Regions from separate parts of the Rhizobium sp. AG207R genome, predicted to be linked through region 1. Evidence: predicted binding sites of a transcription regulator. Region 1 holds the regulator's gene; the other holds the start of a gene.
What was found. Region 1 encodes LexA, which represses DNA repair genes until DNA is damaged. Its sites were predicted from a motif close to TGTTCNNNNTGTGTTCNG; they were not measured.
Positions count from the first base shown of each region.

Region 2: JJQ51_RS15165 (ATP-dependent helicase) is a predicted target of LexA. The motif match lies at 2,297-2,314, and genes of this name have one in related genera.

Region 1 is NZ_JAEPVT010000009.1:134,079-144,218, reverse strand. Features, by position in the region: gene JJQ51_RS21925 (pyruvate dehydrogenase complex E1 component subunit beta) at 1-1,045, opposite strand, end outside; gene pdhA (pyruvate dehydrogenase (acetyl-transferring) E1 component subunit alpha) at 1,062-2,105, opposite strand; gene JJQ51_RS21915 (FtsB family cell division protein) at 2,263-2,574, opposite strand; gene eno (phosphopyruvate hydratase) at 2,793-4,067, opposite strand; gene kdsA (3-deoxy-8-phosphooctulonate synthase) at 4,216-5,055, opposite strand; gene JJQ51_RS21900 (VOC family protein) at 5,052-5,939, opposite strand; gene lexA (transcriptional repressor LexA) at 6,359-7,081, shown strand; gene JJQ51_RS21890 (ComEC/Rec2 family competence protein) at 7,062-9,539, opposite strand; gene gltA (citrate synthase) at 9,821-10,140, shown strand, end outside.
Region 2 is NZ_JAEPVT010000006.1:34,415-44,554, reverse strand. Features, by position in the region: gene JJQ51_RS15165 (ATP-dependent helicase) at 1-2,244, opposite strand, end outside; gene JJQ51_RS15160 (efflux RND transporter periplasmic adaptor subunit) at 2,608-3,774, shown strand; gene JJQ51_RS15155 (efflux RND transporter permease subunit) at 3,771-6,926, shown strand; gene JJQ51_RS15150 (flagellin N-terminal helical domain-containing protein) at 7,172-8,185, shown strand; gene JJQ51_RS15145 (OmpA family protein) at 8,376-9,044, shown strand; gene JJQ51_RS15140 (DUF2000 family protein) at 9,104-9,511, opposite strand; gene JJQ51_RS15135 (AraC family transcriptional regulator) at 9,526-10,140, shown strand, end outside.

The sequences.
Region 1 (10,140 bases):
TCATGCCGATGCCGAAGGAGACGACGGTAACATCCTTGCCCGGACGGTGGATGCGGGCCTTGCCGATCGGCAGTACGAAATTATCCAGCTTCGGCACATCGAAATGCTGACCGTAGAGAATTTCGTTTTCAAGGAAGATGACCGGGTTCGGATCGCGGATGGCAGCCTTGAGCAGGCCTTTGGCGTCGGCTGCCGTGTAGGGCATGACGACCTTAAGGCCCGGAATGTGGCTATACCAAGCGGCATAATCCTGGCTGTGCTGAGCGCCGACGCGGGCAGCAGCACCGTTCGGACCGCGGAAGACGATCGGGGCGCCCATCTGGCCACCGGACATGTAGAGCGTCTTGGCGGCGGAGTTGATGATCTGGTCGATCGCCTGCATGGCGAAGTTGAAGGTCATGAACTCGACGATCGGGCGGAGGCCGGCCATCGCAGCACCGACACCGATACCGGCAAAGCCGTGCTCGGTGATCGGGGTGTCGATCACACGGCGTGCGCCGAATTCCTGAAGCAGACCCTGGGTCACCTTGTAGGCGCCCTGATATTCGGCGACTTCTTCACCCATGACGAAGACGTCCGGGTTGGCGCGCATTTCTTCGGCCATGGCATCGCGCAGCGCTTCACGCACCGTCATCGACACCATTTCGGTGCCGGCCGGAATTTCCGGGTCAGCAGGAGCAGCGGTCTTCGGCTGAGCCGGAACCGGTGCAGCAGGTGGCGGAGCAGCAGCGGCAGGCGCCTCGGTCTTTGCCGGTTCGGCGGCAGGTGCAGCCTTGGCGGACGAAATGGCGTCAGCGGATTCGCCGTCCTGCAAGAGGATGGCGATCTTGGTGTTGACCTTGACGCCTTCGGTGCCGGCGTCGATCAGCAGCTTGCCGATCGTGCCTTCGTCGACGGCTTCCACTTCCATGGTGGCCTTGTCGGTTTCGATTTCGGCAATGACGTCACCGGAAACGACCTTATCGCCTTCCTTCTTGAGCCATTTCGAAAGGGTACCCTCTTCCATCGTCGGAGAAAGGGCGGGCATGAGAATGTCGATGGGCATAGTGTCCCTCCCCGATTTAGAGCAGAATGTCGGTGTAGAGCTCGGATGCATCCGGCTCTGGATCGTTCTGGGCGAAATCGGCGCTGTCGGCGACGATGTCGCGGACATCCTTGTCGATATCCTTCAGATCGTCTTCGGTTGCCCAGCCCTTTTCGAGCAGGCGGATACGGACCTGCTCGATCGGGTCGTGCTCGGAGCGCATTTTCTGCACTTCATCCTTGGAACGGTACTTCGCCGGGTCGGACATGGAGTGACCGCGGTAGCGGTAGGTCAGCATTTCCAGAATGATCGGGCCCTTGCCGGAGCGGCAATGCGCAACGGCTTCGTCAGCCGCAGCCTTGACGGCGCGAACATCCATGCCGTCGACCTGGATGCCGGGAATGCCAAAGGACGCACCGCGCTTGGAGAAATCGGCCTGCGCGGTGGCGCGAGCCGTCGAGGTGCCCATGGCGTAGCGGTTGTTTTCGATCACGAAGATCACGGGCAGCTTCCAGAGCTGCGCCATGTTGAAGCTTTCGTAGACCTGGCCCTGGTTGGCGGCGCCGTCACCGAAATAGGCGACGCTGACATTGTCATTGCCGCGGTACCAATTGGCAAAGCCGAGACCGGTGCCAAGCGAAACCTGGGCGCCGACGATGCCGTGGCCGCCGTAGAAATTCTTTTCCTTGGAGAACATGTGCATGGAGCCGCCCTTCCCTCGGGAATAGCCGCCCTGGCGTCCGGTGAGCTCGGCCATGACGCCACGGGCGCTCATGCCGGTCGCCAGCATATGGCCGTGGTCGCGATAGCCGGTGATGACCTGATCGCCATCCTTCAGCGCCATCTGCATGCCGACGACGACAGCTTCCTGGCCGATGTAAAGGTGACAGAAGCCGCCGATGAAGCCCATGCCGTAAAGCTGGCCGGCCTTCTCTTCAAAGCGGCGGATCAGGAGCATCTCACGATAAGCCTTGAGCTCCGCATCACGATCGAAATCTGCGATCGGGCCGCCATTGGTTTCCTTGGCAGGCCTTGATGCTGTCTTACGGCTGGAAACGGTCGCGTTTTTTCGCGGCGCCATTCAACCCTCCCTGTGTGAGTAGCCTCGTTTTATGGTGAGGCGTAACATAGGGAAGATTGCCCGCCACAGCAATGCTATAATTGCATGGCTCATATTCTTCGCAAGTCATTGATATAACTTACAAAAACGCGATTAACCGAAATTCGGTTAATTATGGCTATTTGTTGAAGATGACGATCTCGTTCGCTTTGGAATAGGTCAACTGATAGCGTGCATACTGATCGAGCATATCCTTATCCAGAGAGCCGTCACTCAACAGCGCGACCTCCTTTTCAAGGTGTTCGCGTTTGGCGACGAGATCAGCCAATTCCTTGGCGCGGTCGAGGCGACGCTGCTCGAAAACTTCGGTCGCCTTCAGGCCGTAATCACCATGAATGCAATGATAACCGAAGTAGCTCACGAAAGCGATGGTGATGGCGGGAAGGATGAGACGGCCGAACCTTCTCTTCTTATGATACTTTGTCCACATACTCGCTCGTCACGCTCTGGCTTTACGCGATCTCCCCAAAGCCAATGCGCTTCGAACAAGATCACATCAAATCAAACACCTAGAACTAATTTAACCCGCAGAGATTAACCGTCCGTTGACTCTAACAGTCGGGACCAACAAAAAACCGCGCCCGAAGGCGCGGTTCAATCCAAGTAATAATTTTGCCGTGGATCCGGATGGATCCGACAGGTCAGATATCAGCCACGAAGGATGGAGCGGCCGGCATATTTTGCCTGTGGGCCGAGCGCTTCCTCGATGCGGATGAGCTGGTTGTACTTGGCAAGACGGTCGGAACGCGACAGCGAGCCGGTCTTGATCTGGCCGCAGTTGGTGGCAACGGCGAGATCGGCGATCGTGGAATCTTCCGTTTCGCCCGAGCGGTGCGACATGACGGCGGTGTAGTTGGCCTTGTGTGCGGTTTCGACGGCGTCGAGAGTTTCGGTCAGCGAGCCGATCTGGTTGACCTTGACGAGGATCGAGTTGGCAACGCCCATGCGGATACCGTCGCGCAGGCGAGCGGAGTTGGTGACGAACAGGTCGTCGCCGACGAGCTGGGTCTTCTTGCCGATCAGGTCAGTCAGGGTCTTCCAGCCTTCCCAGTCGTCTTCAGCCATGCCGTCTTCGATCGAAACAATCGGGTACTTGGCTGCGAGTTCTGCGAGGTATTCAGCCATGGCGCCGGATTCCAGCGTGCGGCCTTCGCCTTCGAGAACGTACTTGCCGTCCTTGAAGAATTCGGTCGAGGCGCAATCAAGGCCGAGAGCGATTTCGTCGCCCGGCTTGTAGCCGGCCTTTTCGATTGATTTCATGATGAAGTCGAGAGCTGCCGGCGCGCTGGAAAGGCCGGGTGCGAAACCGCCTTCGTCACCGACGTTGGTGTTATGGCCCTGCGATGCCAGTTCCTTCTTAAGCACATGGAAAACTTCCGAACCCATGCGGACAGCTTCGCGGATCGAGTCAGCGCCGATCGGCAGGATCATGAATTCCTGGAAGTCGATCGGGTTATCGGCATGGGCGCCGCCGTTGATGATGTTCATCATCGGAACCGGCAGCAGGCGGGCATGAGCGCCGCCGACATAGCGGTAGAGCGGCAGGTTGGCGCTCTGGGCAGCAGCCTTGGCGACGGCCAGCGAGACGCCGAGGATAGCGTTTGCACCAAGGCGCGACTTGTTCGGCGTGCCGTCAAGCTCGATCATGATGTTGTCGAGCTGGATCTGGTTTTCGGCGTCCATGCCGCCGATGGCGTCGAAGATTTCCGAATTGACGGCTTCGACGGCCTTCTCGACACCCTTGCCATGGTAGCGCTTGCCGCCGTCGCGAAGCTCGACGGCTTCATGCGCGCCGGTCGACGCGCCCGACGGAACCGCCGCGCGGCCCAAGCTGCCATCTTCGAGGTAGACATCGACCTCGACAGTCGGATTGCCACGGCTGTCGAGTATCTCGCGGGCGATAATGTCGGTGATTGCGGTCATGATAGCTTCCTGCTCGCTGGTTTATAAATCGATTTAAATCGTCTTAATCGAAGGCGCGGAAATTACAATGGCGATCCGCGCCGCGATTTGGCACTCCTGCAGGCCCCTAACGTAAATTCATGTCAGCCTGTTGAATGCCGGCTACGTTTCAAGCCTTGGCGATGGCGTCGAAGGCCAGCAGCTTCTCCAGAAGCCGTGGCATATCCTTCAAATAGACCATGTTTGGGCCGTCGGACGGTGCATTGTCGGGATCCTCATGCGTCTCCACGAAGAGACCGGCAACGCCGACGGCGACGGCCGCGCGCGCCAGCGTCTCGACGAAGCGGCGGTCGCCGCCGGTCGAACCGCCCTGCCCACCAGGCTGCTGCACGGAATGGGTCGCATCGAAGATGACGGGCGCGCCCATCGCCGCCATGATCGGCAGCGAGCGCATATCCGAGACCAGCGTGTTGTAGCCGAAGGAGGCACCGCGCTCGCAGAGAAGAATATTCGGGTTGCCGCTGTCGTTCAGCTTGGCAAGCACGTTCTTCATGTCCCACGGCGCCAAGAACTGGCCTTTCTTGACGTTGACCACGCGGCCGGTCTTGGCGGCTGCAACCAAAAGATCGGTCTGGCGTGACAGAAAAGCAGGGATCTGCAGGATATCGACCGTCTTGGAAACGATGGCGCACTGCTCTTCCGTATGGATATCGGTCAGAACCGGAAAGCCATATTCCTTCTTCAGGTCTTCAAAGACTTCCAGCGCCTTTTCCAGGCCGATGCCACGCTTGCCTGACAGCGATGTGCGGTTCGCCTTGTCGAAGGAGGACTTGTAGACAAGGCCGATGCCCAGCTTGCCGCAAAGTTCCTTCAGGACGCCGGCAACCATGAACGCATGGTCGCGGCTTTCCATCTGGCAGGGGCCGGCAATCAGCGACAGCTTTGCAGTATTGGAAAAGAGGACCTTGGAGGCACCCTCGCCGACGGTGACTTCCGAATTCGTGCTCATATTATCTCCTCAAAGGCGAACAATGCGCCCTGACCGGGTGCCAACCTCGCCAATAGACGATTGTTCTTACGCGTATAGGTGACGCCGTTAGCAGTGAAATGCGACGATGTCACGGAAAGATCGCGCGTTTTGAAAAGGATTGCACGTGCTCTGAGCCCCGGATCATTCGTGCGAACAGGTAGATCATAGAATGCCTCCATTCCTTCCGGCGTCAAAATCTCCAGATCGGCATTGGCGGCCTTGATCGTCAGGCCAAAGGAATGCTCCATAATGCGCGGGCCACCGACAAGCTCCTCGAAGAAGCCGCGATAGGCCGCCGGCTTCGGCGCGCAAAGCGCTACCCGCGCGATACCAGTCACGCCGTTTTCGTGACGCTCGAGCACACTGCGGTCAGCCGGCAGCGGATTGATGCGCTGACAGCAGAAAGCGAGAAAATCCGGCGCGCGCAGATCGGCGGCGAAGGCAAGACGAAAACCGGCCGTGGTTTCCGTTCCATCCGGCATCTTCATGGGACGGGAGAAATCCAGCATCTGCCCCGCCGAAATCGCAGCTGCTTTGAAGCGCTCGTCATCCGCCACCGCGTCATCCGTACCGAATACCACGGCCGAAAAGCCATTTTCGCCGACCCGGAAGCGATAGGCTTGATCGCGGGCAACAAAAACATTGCCATCCATGATGCTCTTCTCGCACTGCTCCGCAGACGCGACGCCCAGAGGTTCGAGATAGGTTTTATCGGCAAGGAAGACGCAGGCATTCTGCGTGCCAAAGGGATGGCGCGCATCTGGAGCCACTGTAAAACCGAGCTTGCCGAGGCGCTCGCGTGCCAGAGCGATATCGACGGTCGGCAGCACGAGATGATCCAGCGGATGCGGAGACGAAATCATGGCTTCTCCTGTTTGCTTGCCGAAGCAGATTTGCGCCCATCCCCCGCGCAATTCAAGATGGAAGCATGGAACACCCGGAGCACACGACATGGATCGAAGGCAATCTCGCAAACGTGATTGCTGATTCTCTGCCATGGCTGGCTCATGCAGCCGCGCGGCACGTTCATCCAAATGCTCGGCGCACGGGCTGAACGACAAAGTCTCGGAAGCGAGTAGAGCGGCATTTCTCTTATTTTTCTGCAGGTTAACGGAGACACAGCGCGCCGATGTTCGGAGCCGATCCATTCGCAAATGGTAATTATTTAACTGACCTCACAAGGCTTTACCGAAATTTAAGTACTTGCGGAACACATATGGAACATATAGTGTCCGTTCTGGATTTGTTTCACAGCTTTTCTTGATTCTGGGGTTCCAAGACGATGTTGACGCGCAAGCAGCAGGAACTGCTTCTCTTCATTCACGAACGCATGAAGGAATCCGGGGTTCCGCCATCTTTCGACGAGATGAAGGATGCACTGGATCTGGCATCGAAATCCGGTATTCATCGCCTGATTACGGCACTGGAGGAGCGGGGCTTTATCCGCCGGCTGCCGAACCGGGCCAGAGCGCTCGAAGTCATCAAGCTTCCCGACGCCTATAATCCGAGCCTGCAGCAGCGCCGCGGCTTTTCTCCGAGCGTTATCGAGGGCAGCCTCGGAAAGCCGCAGCCCGTTGCCCCGCCCGCTCCGTCGAAGGTGGCAAATGACGATCACAATAGCTCGGCGTCGGTGCCCGTGATGGGCCGCATCGCTGCCGGTGTTCCGATCTCGGCCATCCAGAACAATACGCACGACATTACCGTTCCCGCCGACATGCTCGGATCCGGCGAACATTATGCGCTTGAAGTTCGAGGGGATTCGATGATCGATGCCGGCATCTTCGACGGCGATACGGTCATCATCCGCAATTCGACGACGGCCAATCCCGGCGACATCGTCGTGGCGCTGGTCGATGACGAAGAGGCGACACTGAAGCGCTTCCGTCGCAAGGGTGCTTCCATCGCGCTTGAGGCTGCAAACCCGGCATACGAAACCCGCATCTTCGGACCGGATCGCGTGAAGGTCCAAGGCAAGCTCGTTGGCCTTATTCGCCGCTATCACTGACCGGTGAATTGTCGATGGCGGGTGACGTGGGCGCAATTGGCGCGTCGAATTTGCCGGTGCGCCAATCGTAGGTTCGATGCCTGGTCCAGGGACGCTGCGGGTTCTCGAATGCGGTTGAGAGGATGGGCTTGTCTCCGGTAAGCACCATTTCGATGGAGCCGGTTTTACGCAATGTCGCACCGGTTATGAGCATCGCTCCGGAACGGCAATGGTCGAGCCGTAGCCGGATTGGCGTCACGATAATGTTCCCCGTGTCGCAAGCCGCAGGCAGGTAGGCCGCGTTTTCGATAGTGACCAATATCGCGCCGTTTTCAAGCATGGCCGCGCACCATGCTCCTTTCTGGCAGGCGAAACTGCCTTGCATGGTGCGGTCCAAGGCTTCTTCCATTGCGATACGGACCGCCTTCTGTTCTTCACTGTTCAATCGCTTATAACGATCTGCCTTGCCGATTTGTGGAAGTCGGCTGTCAGCCGGGAGCATGGTCGGAGGCTGATGGTCCGCCGCAACCAGTGCCTTTTGCCATTGTTCGAAAATAAAGGCCTGCGGTCTCTCGCGATTGGTCGCGAGTATATTGTCCTGGCGCAATGCGACTAGGACGCCATCTTCGGAGATCATCAGGTCGGGTTTCGGTACGCCAGATCCGAATGCCGCCAAGCCCATGGACAAGAGCGATAATAGCAGGCCCAGATGACGAAGCCGGGTCCGCAATATGCTCATGATCAGGAAGCCGATAATGAATGTCGGCATCAGCCAGGCCGGCTGGCGACCGAAGGTAATGTCGCCTCCCCAACCAGCTACGGTTCTTGCGATCACGATAACGAGTTCCAGTCCCTCGCCGGTTACTTTCCAGAAAGGCCCGTCGAGACCGAGCGGCATGAGCAGCATCGCCGCCATGCCGAATGGCATGACGATAAAGGAGACGATGGGCATAGCAGCGAGATTGGCGGCGAGCCCATATGTCGCCAACCGGTGAAAATGCTCGATCGAGAAGATAGCCGTCGACGCGCCGCCGATGAACGAGGTCGACGTCACGCCTGCGAAGAAGCGCATGACGAACAATAGCGGACTCAATAGACGGACGCGCGGCAAAATGTTTTCGCGATGCCGCCGCCGCTTCCATAGCGAATAGCCCGACACCAGCGCCAGTGTCGCCGCATAGGACATCTGGAAGCTCGGACCGAGGACTTGCGACGGCGACAGTACAAGAATGATGATCGCTGAAAGTGCGACATTGCGCAGACTGATCGATGGCCGATCGAAAAGCACGGCCACAAGCATGATCGCCATCATGATGAAGGCCCGCTCGGCGGATACACCGAAGCCGGAGATGAGATAATAGGCAGTTACAGTGAGAAGCGCACCGAGGGCTGCGAACTTCTTGGTCGGCCAGGCCTGCGCGACACCGGGAAACAGGCTGAACAAGTAGCGTAGGCCGATGTAGAAAATGCCGGCCGACAACGCCATGTTCAGACCGGAAATTGCAATGATATGGGTCAGGCCGGCAATTCTCAGCGCTTCCGTCGTATTCTTGGAGATTGCGCGTCTCTCATCGGTGACAAGCGCCGCGGCAAAGGCGCCGGTATCTCCCGGCAAGGTTTGCCTGATCCTGTCGCCTATGCTGTTGCGCAGGCCAGCAAGCCAAATATCGGCCGCATCCAATAAGGAGCCGGCCGCGTTGTCACCGGATGGCGACAGCAATTCCGGTGTTCCGTAGGCAAAGCCGTTCGCACCGATACCGTTGAAATAAGAACTGAAGGCGAAATCGTTGAGACCAAGCAAGGCCGGTCCGGCCGGCGGCGTCAACCGCGCCCTACCCTGGATGCGATCACCGAGATCGAACGGCTCCGCCTGCTTGCGCACGAAGATCGTAACCCGCTGCGGCGCGCGGCGAATGGAAGGTTTTTCCGTTGCCTCGACGCGAACGACATAGCGCCAGCGTCCATTGTCATAGGATTCCCGTCGTTCGATCTGACCGGTCACGGTCGTGGTCACGGCCGAATCGAGCATGACGGTAGAAACCCGCCAGCTCTCGCATTGCGCCAGCGCCATGCCCAGGCAAAGGAGCATGCCTGCCAAAAGCAGATGGCGAAACAGCCTGCCTGCCTCCTGCATGAGCGCGAAGCCGCTGGTGAAGACCAACAGGCCTACAAGAACAGCCTGTGGAGGCGGATCGCTGCCAGCCTTGAACCAGAAAATTGCACCAAGGCCCATATAGATCGGCGCAAGCAGGACCGCGCGACCATGGGCCGCCTCCTCTTCGATCAATCCGAAGGTGCCAAGCCGAATGCGGCTTGATACCCGCAATAGCCGGGATGTCAGCCGCGTCTGGTCCTGCGTCCGTTCCCGTCGCGGCACTTCGGCGGGCAAGATATTCGTGGCAACAACAGGGCGAGGCTGCGAGAGCGCAGCAACGTCCCCACCCTCTTTCCGCTGCTCGGATGCCTCCAAATTAGGCACTCGCCGCCGTCCCCACGCAAAACTACAGCTTTTGCGCGATTTTTGCCGTTAGCAGGCGATGAATTCAACCAAAATCGACGCAAACAGGGCTCAATTGGGCCGGTTTCGCCGCCTAGCATAATTAGAGGCGCTTCTGCAGTGCCCAAAAGTTGATACTGCATTGCACAATTCAGCGTTAGGATAACTTGGCATTAGGCTCGGGATCATATAGCTAGTCGGTAGTCGCTTAACCTTTTGGCGCTTTTTATGGCGTCAATCCCGCCAAATCTTGGAGGATCAGCATGACGGAACAAAGCGCGAAACTAACTTGGGGTGAAAAGACGGTGGACCTGCCGGTCAAGACCGGAACCATCGGCCCGAGTGTCATTGATATTGGTGCCCTTTATAAGAACACCTCCACTTTCACTTACGATCCTGGTTTCACCTCCACCGCGTCGTGCGAGTCGAGCATTACCTACATCGATGGCGACGAAGGCGTTCTGCTGCACCGCGGCTATCCGATCGATCAGCTGGCCGAACACGGCGATTTCCTCGAAGTTTGCTACCTCCTTCTCTACGGTGAACTGCCGACGGCAGCGCAGAAGAAGGACTTCGACTATCG
Region 2 (10,140 bases), on a different contig from region 1:
GCGTTCGACGGCGTGGCCGGAGCGGCTGCCCCAGTTGTCGCGGGTCGCATCGTTGCGGTTGGCCTGGGCGCGCTTCCAGCCGGGGGTGGAATAGGTGTTGGCGAAGGGATCGGCCTTGTCGAAGCGGGATTGGCCGTAGCCGCCGCGGCCATATCCGCCATAGGACTGCTCTACTTCGGCGACCTGAACATGCGTTTCCGGCAGTTCGTCAAGGAAGCGGGAGGGGATCGTCGATTGCCATAGGCCGTGGATGCGGCGGTTGGAGACGAACCAGATGTGGCAGCGGCGCTTGGCGCGCGTGATGCCGACATAGGCGAGGCGGCGCTCTTCCTCGAGGCCGGCGCGCCCGCTTTCGTCGAGCGAGCGCTGATGCGGAAACAAGCCTTCCTCCCAGCCGGGCAGGAACACCGTGTCGAATTCCAGACCCTTGGCAGAGTGCAGCGTCATGATGGAGACGGCGTCGAGATTTTCGTTCTGCTCGGCATCCATAACAAGGGCGACGTGTTCAAGGAAGCCGCGCATGGATTCGAAGCTGTCCATGGAGCGGATGAGTTCCTTGAGGTTTTCAAGCCGCCCCGGCGCTTCTGCCGATTTGTCGTTCTTCCACATGTCCGTATAGCCGGACTCTTCGAGAATCTGCTCGGCAAGCTCAGTATGCGGCGTGTTTTCGAGCAGGCCCTGCCAGCGGCGGAAGGATTGCACGACGTCGAACAGCGCCTTGCGCGCCTTCGGCTTCATCTCATCCGTCTCGATGATGTCGACCGCTGCCGCCAGCATCGGGATATCGCGCACGCGGGCGTAATCATGCAGCGCACGGACAGTGGTGTCGCCGAGACCGCGTTTTGGCGTATTGATGATGCGTTCGAAGGCGAGATCGTCGGCCGGCTGGCAGACGAGGCGGAAATAGGCCATGGCGTCGCGGATTTCGAGGCGCTCGTAGAAGCGCGGGCCGCCGACGACGCGATAGTTCAGGCCGAGCGTCACGAAACGGTCTTCGAACTCGCGCATCTGGAAGGAGGCGCGCACGAGGATGGCGATGTCGTTGAGATTGTGCTTGTTGCGCTGGAGCTGCTCGATCTCTTCGCCGATGGCGCGCGCTTCTTCCTCGGAATCCCAGGAAGCGTGCACCTGCACCTTGATGTCGTCCGGATCGGAGCGGTCGGTGAACAGCGTCTTGCCGAGCCGGCCCTCATTATGGGCGATGAGATGCGCGGCAGCACCGAGAATATGTTCGGTGGAGCGATAGTTGCGCTCGAGCTTGATGACCTTGGCGCCCGGAAAATCCTTCTCGAAGCGGAGGATGTTGTCCACCTCCGCGCCGCGCCAGCCATAGATCGACTGGTCGTCGTCACCGACGCAGCAGACATTCTGCGGCTCGCCCTTCTGTCTCTGCGCCAGCAGGCGTAGCCACATATATTGCGCCGTATTGGTGTCCTGATACTCGTCGACGAGGATGTAGCGGAAGCGCTGGTGATAATCCTTGAGGATATCAGGATTCTGCCGGAACATATTGATCGGATGCAGCAAAAGGTCCCCGAAGTCGCAGGCGTTCAGCGTCTTCAGGCGGTTCTGGTAGGCGGCATAGAGTTCGCGGCCCTTGCCATTGGCAAAAGCGCGGGCATCACCTTCCGGAATATCGGCGGGGCTCAGGCCCTTGTTCTTCCATGTGTCGATCATGCCGGCAAATTGCTTGGCCGGCCAGCGCTTGTCGTCGAGCCCTTCGGCCTGGATCAGTTGCTTGATCAGGCGGACGACATCGTCGGTATCGAGAATGGTGAAGCTCGAGGTGAGGCCGACCAGCTCGGCATGGCGGCGCAACAGCTTGACACCGATCGAGTGGAAGGTGCCGAGCCAGGGCATGCCTTCGACCGCGCCGCCGACCAGCAGCGCGATACGCTCCTTCATCTCGCGGGCTGCCTTGTTGGTGAAGGTGACGGCGAGGATCTGGCTGGGGAAGGCGCGGTTGGTGGACAGGATATGCGCGATGCGCGTCGTGAGCACTCGCGTCTTGCCTGTGCCGGCGCCGGCAAGCACCAGAACGGGGCCGTCGAGCGTTTCCACGGCTTCCGCCTGTTCTGCATTGAGGCCTGAGAGATAATCGGGCCGGCGGCCGCTGTCGCGTGCTGCCATGGCGCGGGCCGCAATGCCGCCGCCAATGCTGCCGGCAGCCGGCGCGGAACGGCGCGGCGCCACGTGCTCCGGCTCCTCGTCAAAGAAGGGAATATCGTCATGTCCAATGGTCATGCCGCCCAATGTAATGATTCTACCCCGAAAGGCAAAAGAAACGGGCCGAAACTAGAACAAAAAGTGCACATTCACAGGGCATAAGACTCGATCGACGGCTGTTTTCATGTGGAAATGGGTCGGCCCATTCACCGGGTAAAACGTCTCGTTGTCCGCACTAAGATTACAACTTTGTCATAATCTGTGGCGAAACTTGCGGCATATGCTCAAAAACACGATATTGCAGCAAATCGGGCACAATCTTGCTTTATGGAGCCGTCCGAGCCGAAATTGACCCCCGGTTAAGTGCGCTGGGTGGATGAGGGGTCACAAAAACCAACGACGCGATTTCATCGCCTCTGACACAACGAGCCGGAGACGTGCATGACCGCCTGGAAGCAGCTTTCCTTGTCTTTTTTCTTGCTGGCAGCTGGCATCGCCGCTGTCGTGGCCTTCATGCCCAGCGCAGCGGGCCTGCTGCAGAAGGTCGGCGTTCCCGAGACTGTCGTGGCCTGGATTGCTCCGCGCGATGGCGCGGCGGACGGAAAGTCGGAGACGCAGGCAAGCTCCGGTGGACGGCGCGGTCAGAACATACCGCTTGTCGTCACCGAGCCTGTGGTCAGCGGTGTTGTTAACGATCGCCTGAGCGCGATCGGTACCGGCGACGCCATCCGTTCGGTCGTCGTCATGCCGCAAGCGGCGGGTACGATCCGGGAAATTCTCATCAAGTCAGGCGACAGAGTGAAGCAGGGGCAGGTGCTGGCGCGTCTCGACGACGACGAGCAGATCATCGCTCGCGGCCAGGCGGAAGTGGCGCTGAAGAGTGCTGTCGAAAAATCCCAGCTCTACCGCAATATCAAATCCACAGTCTCGCGCATGGATGTTTTCGATGCCGAGATCGTGGAGCAGGGCGCAAAGCTAGCGCTGCAATCGGCCGAGCTGGCGCTGAAGCGCCGCGATGTGGTCGCACCGATCGACGGGATTGTCGGTATCGTGCCCGTGGTCGTCGGCGACAATGTGACGACAACGACCAATATCGTGATGCTAGACGACCGCTCGGAAATCCTGGTGGATTACTGGGTGCCGGAGCGCTTCGCCAACACAGTCAAGGTCGACCAGCCGGTGGAAGCGACGTCGGTGGCATTGCCGGGGCGCGTATTTTCGGGCGTTGTCGAGGCAGTCGACAATCGTGTTGACGGCGCAAGCCGGACGCTGCGCGTGCGCGCCCGCATCGATAATGCTTCCGATGTTCTGCGCGCCGGTATGTCCTTCAATGTCGGCATGCGCTTTGCCGGCGAATCCTATCCCTCCGTCGATCCGCTCGCCGTCCAATGGGATGGGGCGGGTGCGCATGTCTGGCGCGTCGTTGACGGCAAGTCCTCGAAGGTGCGCGTCAGCATCGTGCAGCGCAATCCGGATGCGGTGCTGGTCCGTGGCGATCTCCGCAATGGCGATCTCATCGTCATCGAAGGATTGCAGCGCGTGACCGAAGGTGGCGAGGTTCGCTTTGCCCGCGATGTCGCCCAGGCCAAGGAGGTCATCACCCAATGATGACCGATGGCAACGATGTGGCGGATGCCGGCTCGGCAGCGGCCAAGCAATCCTTTACCGCACTCTTCGTGCGCCGGCCGATCCTGGCGCTGGTCTTCAACACGCTGATGGTCGTCGCCGGTCTTGCCGCCTATTTCGGCGTCGAAGTGCGAGAACTGCCCGATGTCGACCGTCCCGTCGTGACCGTCAGGACCGTATTCGATGGCGCATCGCCGCAGACGGTGGATCAGGAGCTGACGAAGATCATCGAAGGGGCGGTTGCCCGCGTCAGCGGCCTGAAGTCGGTTTCCTCCAGTTCCTCCTTCGGTCAGAGCCGGGTAACGCTTGAATTTTCCGACGCGACCGATCTTTCGGTTGCCGCCAATGATGTCCGCGACGCCATCGGTCGCATCACCGAACAATTGCCCGATCAGGCGGATGCGCCTCAGATCGTCAAGGCGGATTCGGATTCGCAGCCGATCATGCGGCTTGCCGTCACCTCGACCACGTTGACGATGGATGACCTGACACAGCTCGTCGACAAGGAGATCACCGACCGGCTGGCTTCGGTCGAGGGCGTCGCCGATGTCGAGCTTTACGGCGATCAGGAGAAGATCTTCCGCATCGATGTCGATCAGGCCGCCCTTGCGAGCCGAGGTCTCACCATCGGCGACCTGACGACGGCGCTTGCGACCGCAGCACTCGATGTACCGGCCGGATCGCTGAAGAGTGCGCGGCAGGATATCGTCGTGCGCGCCACGGCGGCACTACAGACGCCGGAGGATTTCTCCCGGCTGATCATCAAGAACCGCGTGCGGCTTTCCGATGTCGCCACCGTGACGCTCGGACCGAGGGACGGCACGACCGCGCTGCGTTCGAACGGTGTGCAGGGCGTTGGTCTCGGCATCATCCGTCAGGCGCAGTCGAATACCTTGAATATTTCCGAAGGCGTGAAGGCCGTCGTCGCGCAGCTGTCTAAATCGCTGCCCGAGGGTACGCGCATCGTCATCACCAGCGACGATGCCCTGTTCATTCAGGGGGCGATCCACGAGGTCGTGCTGGCGCTCGTCCTGTCGGCGTTGATCGTCACCGCAGTCATCTATCTCTTCCTGCGCGACTGGCGGGCGACGCTGATACCGGTCGTCACCATGCCGGTGGCGCTGATCGGCACGCTTGCCGCGCTCTACATGGTCGGTTTCTCGGTCAATATCCTGACGCTGCTGGCAATCGTGCTTGCGACCGGCCTCGTGGTCGATGACGCCATCGTCGTGCTCGAGAATATCGTGCGGCGCAGGGCGGAGAAGATCGGGCCTCGCGCTGCCGCCGTGCTTGGCACGCGCGAAGTTTTCTTCGCCGTCATTGCGACGACGGCCACGCTTGCTGCCGTGTTCATTCCGCTCTCCTTCCTGCCGGGGCAGGTGGGCGGTCTGTTCCGCGAATTCGGCTTCGTGCTTGCCTTCTCCGTCGGCCTGTCGTCGATCGTGGCGCTGACGCTCTGCCCCATGCTTGCCTCGCGCATGCTGACCAAGGAGATGCGCGAGGAGCATGGCGCGCTCGGGCGTTTCGGCGAGCTTTTCTCCGGTGTCTATCGTCGTACCCTCAAGGCTTGTCTCAATGCGCCTTTCGTCGTCATCGTCTTCTGCGCCGTGTTTTCGGCTGCAGCCGTCCTGGCGTTCATAAACGTCAAGAGCGAGCTGACGCCGAGCGAGGATAGGGCGATGGTCATGCTGCGTCTCACCACGCCGCAAGGCGCAGGCCTCGATTATACCAAGGATCAATTACAGCGCGTCGAAGAGCGGCTGCAGCCGCTGATGGACAGCGGCGACATACGAAATATCTACGCGATTTCAGGCATGAACACCCAGAAGAACAGCGGCTTCATGGTGCTGACGCTGGCCCCCTGGAGCGAGCGCCATCGTACGCAGCAGGATATTGTCACCGATATCAACAAGGCCATGGCAGGCGTGCCGGCTCTTCGCGGCAATGTCATCCAGGCCAACAGCCTGCGCATTCGTGGCGCCGGCAGCGGCGTGCAGATGGCGCTCATCGGCAACAATCACGAAGCGCTGACCGATGCAGCGCTGAAACTCGTGCAGGAACTCGACAAAACCGGCCAATTCGATACGCCGCGGCTGAACAACGAGCCGACACAGGCTCAGGTCTCCGTCACCATCGATCGTGAGCGCGCTTCCGATCTCGGGGTCGACATTTCAGGCCTTTCAGTGGCCTTGCAGTCGCTACTTGAGGGCCGCTCCGTCGTCGACGTATTCGTCGCCGGCGAATCCTATCCGGTGCTTCTGACGTCGACGATGCGGCCGATCGATGATCCCACGGATCTTGAAAACGTCTTCCTGAAGACCGGCGACGGCAAGATCGTGCCGATGTCTGTCATCGCGTCGCTGAAGGAGAATGCGGTTGCGCCGCAGCTGACCCGCGAGCAGCAGCTGGCTTCGGTTGCGATCACCGCCGGGCTCAAGAACGGCATGTCGCTCGGGCAGGCGGTCGAGGAGATCACACGGATCGCGACGCCACTCCTGCCGCCTGGTTCGCGGTTGATGCCGCTCGCCGAAGCGGCGACACTGGAGGAAAATTCCAGCGGCATGGCCCTGACCTTCGGTTTTGCCATCGTCATCATCTTCCTGGTGCTTGCCGCGCAGTTCGAAAGCGTGCTGTCGTCGGTCATCATCATGTCGACGGTGCCGCTCGGCCTTGCCTGTGCCGTCTTTGCGCTCGTCATCACCGGATCGAGCCTCAACATCTACAGCCAGATCGGCCTGGTGCTGCTTGTCGGTGTCATGGCCAAGAACGGCATCCTGATCGTCGAGTTCGCCAATCAGCTTCGCGACAAGGGCGAAAGCGTGCGCGAGGCGATCGAAAAGGCCTGCGCACTGCGTCTGCGCCCGGTCATGATGACGATGATCGCGACCATCCTTGGCGGCGTACCGCTTGTCTTTGCCGAGGGGGCCGGCGCAGAAGCGCGCGTTGCTCTCGGTTGGGTCATTGTGGGCGGCCTTGGGTTTGCGACCCTGGTCACGCTTTACATCACACCCGTCGCCTATCTGCTGATCGCCCGCTTTGCGAAGCCACAGACGCATGAGGAGCAGCGCCTGCATGACGAGATGTCGGATGCGGCGCTGCGCGCGAAGCTCGCCAATCTTCGCGCGGCGGAGTAGGTCGGCACCGGCAGGTTGGTCCGTTGCAGGCGTTGCGCTTATTTATGGTAAATCAGGGGTATCGTTTAGCGCTTTTTTAAGCATGTTTGCTAATCATGTCGGTATGTAACCGCTGGAGCGCAGGTGTTGTTTTGCCTCGCTCCCCGTTCGCCGACACGCTCGGCCCGCGCGCATGAGCGCCCGCGGCAAGGTTCCGATGTCTCCTTGTATTTGTTGCGTATTGTTGCGTCCGGAGTTCATGTGCCGTGAGTATTTTTTCGACCTTCATCAGGGTCAGTCCCTCTGTGAATACAGCACTGGAAGTGCTGAGGGACACCCAGACCAAACTGGGTAATGCCGAGCGACAGATGTCGTCAGGCCTGCGGGTTCAGTCGGCCAGAGACAATGCCACCTACTGGAAAATCTCGACTTTGACGCATACCGACATCGGCGCGATTTCGTCGGTTCAGGATGCGCTCGGTCTCGCCGCCTCGACCGTCAGCACCGCTTCCACGGGTGTCGGTAGCGCGATCGATGTCGTGACCGAGATCAGGACGAAGCTCGTCAGCGCCTATGAGACCAGCGTCGACAAAACGACACTCAACGACGAGATCACCGAGCTCAAGCAGCAGTTGCGCAGCGTTGGGGAGTCGGCGACCTTCAACGGCGTCAACTGGACCGTGCTGCAAGATGGCGCGGACCCGACTGACCCCCATGAGATTCCAGGCTCCCTTATCCGGGGTACCAACGGCACCGTAACGATCGGCATGCTGAGCTATGCGGGCGTCAGCTCGACGACGGGGCCAATCACCTCGGCCGATGCGCGTTATCTGATCGACGATCAGTCAAGCGGCACCGGCGGATATGGCGTGCTGACGTCGACATCTTTCGCCACCGAAGCCGGAGCGGCCAAGAATTATGTGCTCATCAGCAGCAAAAACGGCAATACGAGCGGCCAGGTGGAGATTTCGCTCGATGCGAATACGAGTCGGGGCGCTATTGTCGACATGGTCAACACCGTGACGGGAATGCTGAACCAGCTCAAGACGATCGGATCCGCCTTCGGCTCCCTCGAGGCGCGTATCAATCTTCAGACCGAGTTTGCCAGGAATCTCAATGATTCGCTGACCAGCGGGGTCGGCAAACTCGTGGATGCCGATATGGAACAGCAGTCGAGCAAGGTTCTGGCGCTGCAGGCTCAGCAACAACTCGGGTTGCAATCTCTGTCGATTGCCAACGCGAGCTACAATACGGTTCTGCAACTCTTCCAGAACCATTGATTGCAGCGAACGGCTGAAATTGACAGGCTGGCGGGTGAATGGCTCCGCACGTCCGCATGCGCCGGCTTCTGCAAAAGCTCTGCTGACGCTCTATGCACAGGGGACAAGGGTCTGGATAAGATTTCTCTTCATGATATTGCCGCAATGCTTCATATCTGCTGCGGCCATCGAACCGGAGAGCGACGATTCTATGATCAAGAAAATTGCCATTCTTGCCCTTGCGGCAGCCTTTTTGAACGCATGCACCACCACCGACCCCTATACGGGTGAGCAGAAGGTATCGAATACCGCAGGCGGTGCGGCGATCGGTGCCGGCGTCGGTGCCGTTGCCGGTCTTCTGATCGGTCATTCGCCGGCCTCGCGCCGCAATGCCGCGCTGATCGGCGCCGGCGTCGGTGCGCTCGCGGGTGCCGGTATCGGCAACTACATGGACCAGCAGGAGTCCGAACTGCGTGCACAGCTGCAGGGCACTGGCGTTTCGGTTACCCGCGTCGGCGACCGCATCATCCTGAACATGCCTTCGGCGATCACCTTCGATATCGACCAGGATGCGATCAAGCCGGAATTCTTCCCGACGCTCAATTCCGTCGCGATCGTTCTGCGCAAGTTCAACCGCACGCTGATCGACGTCAACGGCCATACGGATTCGACCGGCAGCCTGCAGCATAACCAGGATCTGTCCGAGCGCCGCGCCGGATCGGTCGCGTCCTACCTCGGCAGCCAGGGCATCGATCAGCGCCGCATGTCGGCCATCGGCTTCGGTCCGTCGCAGCCGGTCGCAACCAATGCCACCGAGGCTGGCCGCGCGCAGAACCGCCGCGTCGAGATCCAGATCGCACCGATCACGCAGAACGGCTAAGCCTTTCTGGACAAAAATGGCCGGGTCTCGCGATCCGGCCGTTTTCTTTGCGCGTCCGATCACGCATGCATGCTTGCGCCCTTGGTGATCTTGTCGACGATTTTCTTGTCGGCGCGCAAGGCGATGCCGACGACCTTGGCATCTTCCGGCGTAAATTCGGCAAAGACGGCGCGGTTGGCCGCGTCATGCCCGGTTGAGAACATTTCTTCTATAAAGATGGAAGAGGTGACGCCTCGCTCCAGCGAGCGGCGGTGGATGGCGGCAATGCTCTCCTTGTCAGCCGAGAGCACGATGATGGGCTGGATCGATAAAGCGTTGTAGACGTTGCCGGTGCGATCGCGATAGGCTTCGCCGATGATATCGGGATGTTGTCCGGCTATGCCTGTGGATAGGAAGGCCGTTACATTCAGCTTTTGCCAGGATTGAAGGTCGTTTCGCAGAACGATCGCGATTTTGGTATCGAACATCGATGGTCACTTTCATGCAGTCTGGAAATGGGACATTGCACGAGGATGTAGCCGGACAGATCTTCGAGGGTCTTGAACATTTGTGCGTGACACCGGAGGCCAACCGCATCCTGTCTGCGCCTGCCTATCCGGGCATCGAACGCATCCAGGCGCAGTTTCGTGGCGATGCCTTCGAACTGCATCGGCACGATACCTATGCGCTTGGCGTCACCATGCGCGGCGTGCAGACATTCCGTTATCGTGGCGAACAGCGCTACAGCCTGCCGGGGCGGGTGATCATTCTTCATCCGGACGAACTGCATGACGGCGGGGCAGCGACCGAGGACGGCCTCGTGTACCGGATGCTGTATCTGGAACCGTCGGTGCTGTTTCAATGCCTTGAGGCGGCGCGTGTCGGCCTGCCTTTCGTCGATGATCCCGTGGTGGAAGACAATCGTCTTGCCGGCCTGTTGCTGGCGGCGCTTGGCGAGCTCGATCGTGAGCTGGATGAGCTCTTCGTCGACGATTTCGTTTCGCGGCTCACCGACGGACTTGTCCAGCATGCCCGTTTGCCGCAACGGCGCTTGGGCAGCATTGCGTGGGGGCAGGTGAAGATTGCGCGAGACTATCTCGAGGCGCATGTCACACGA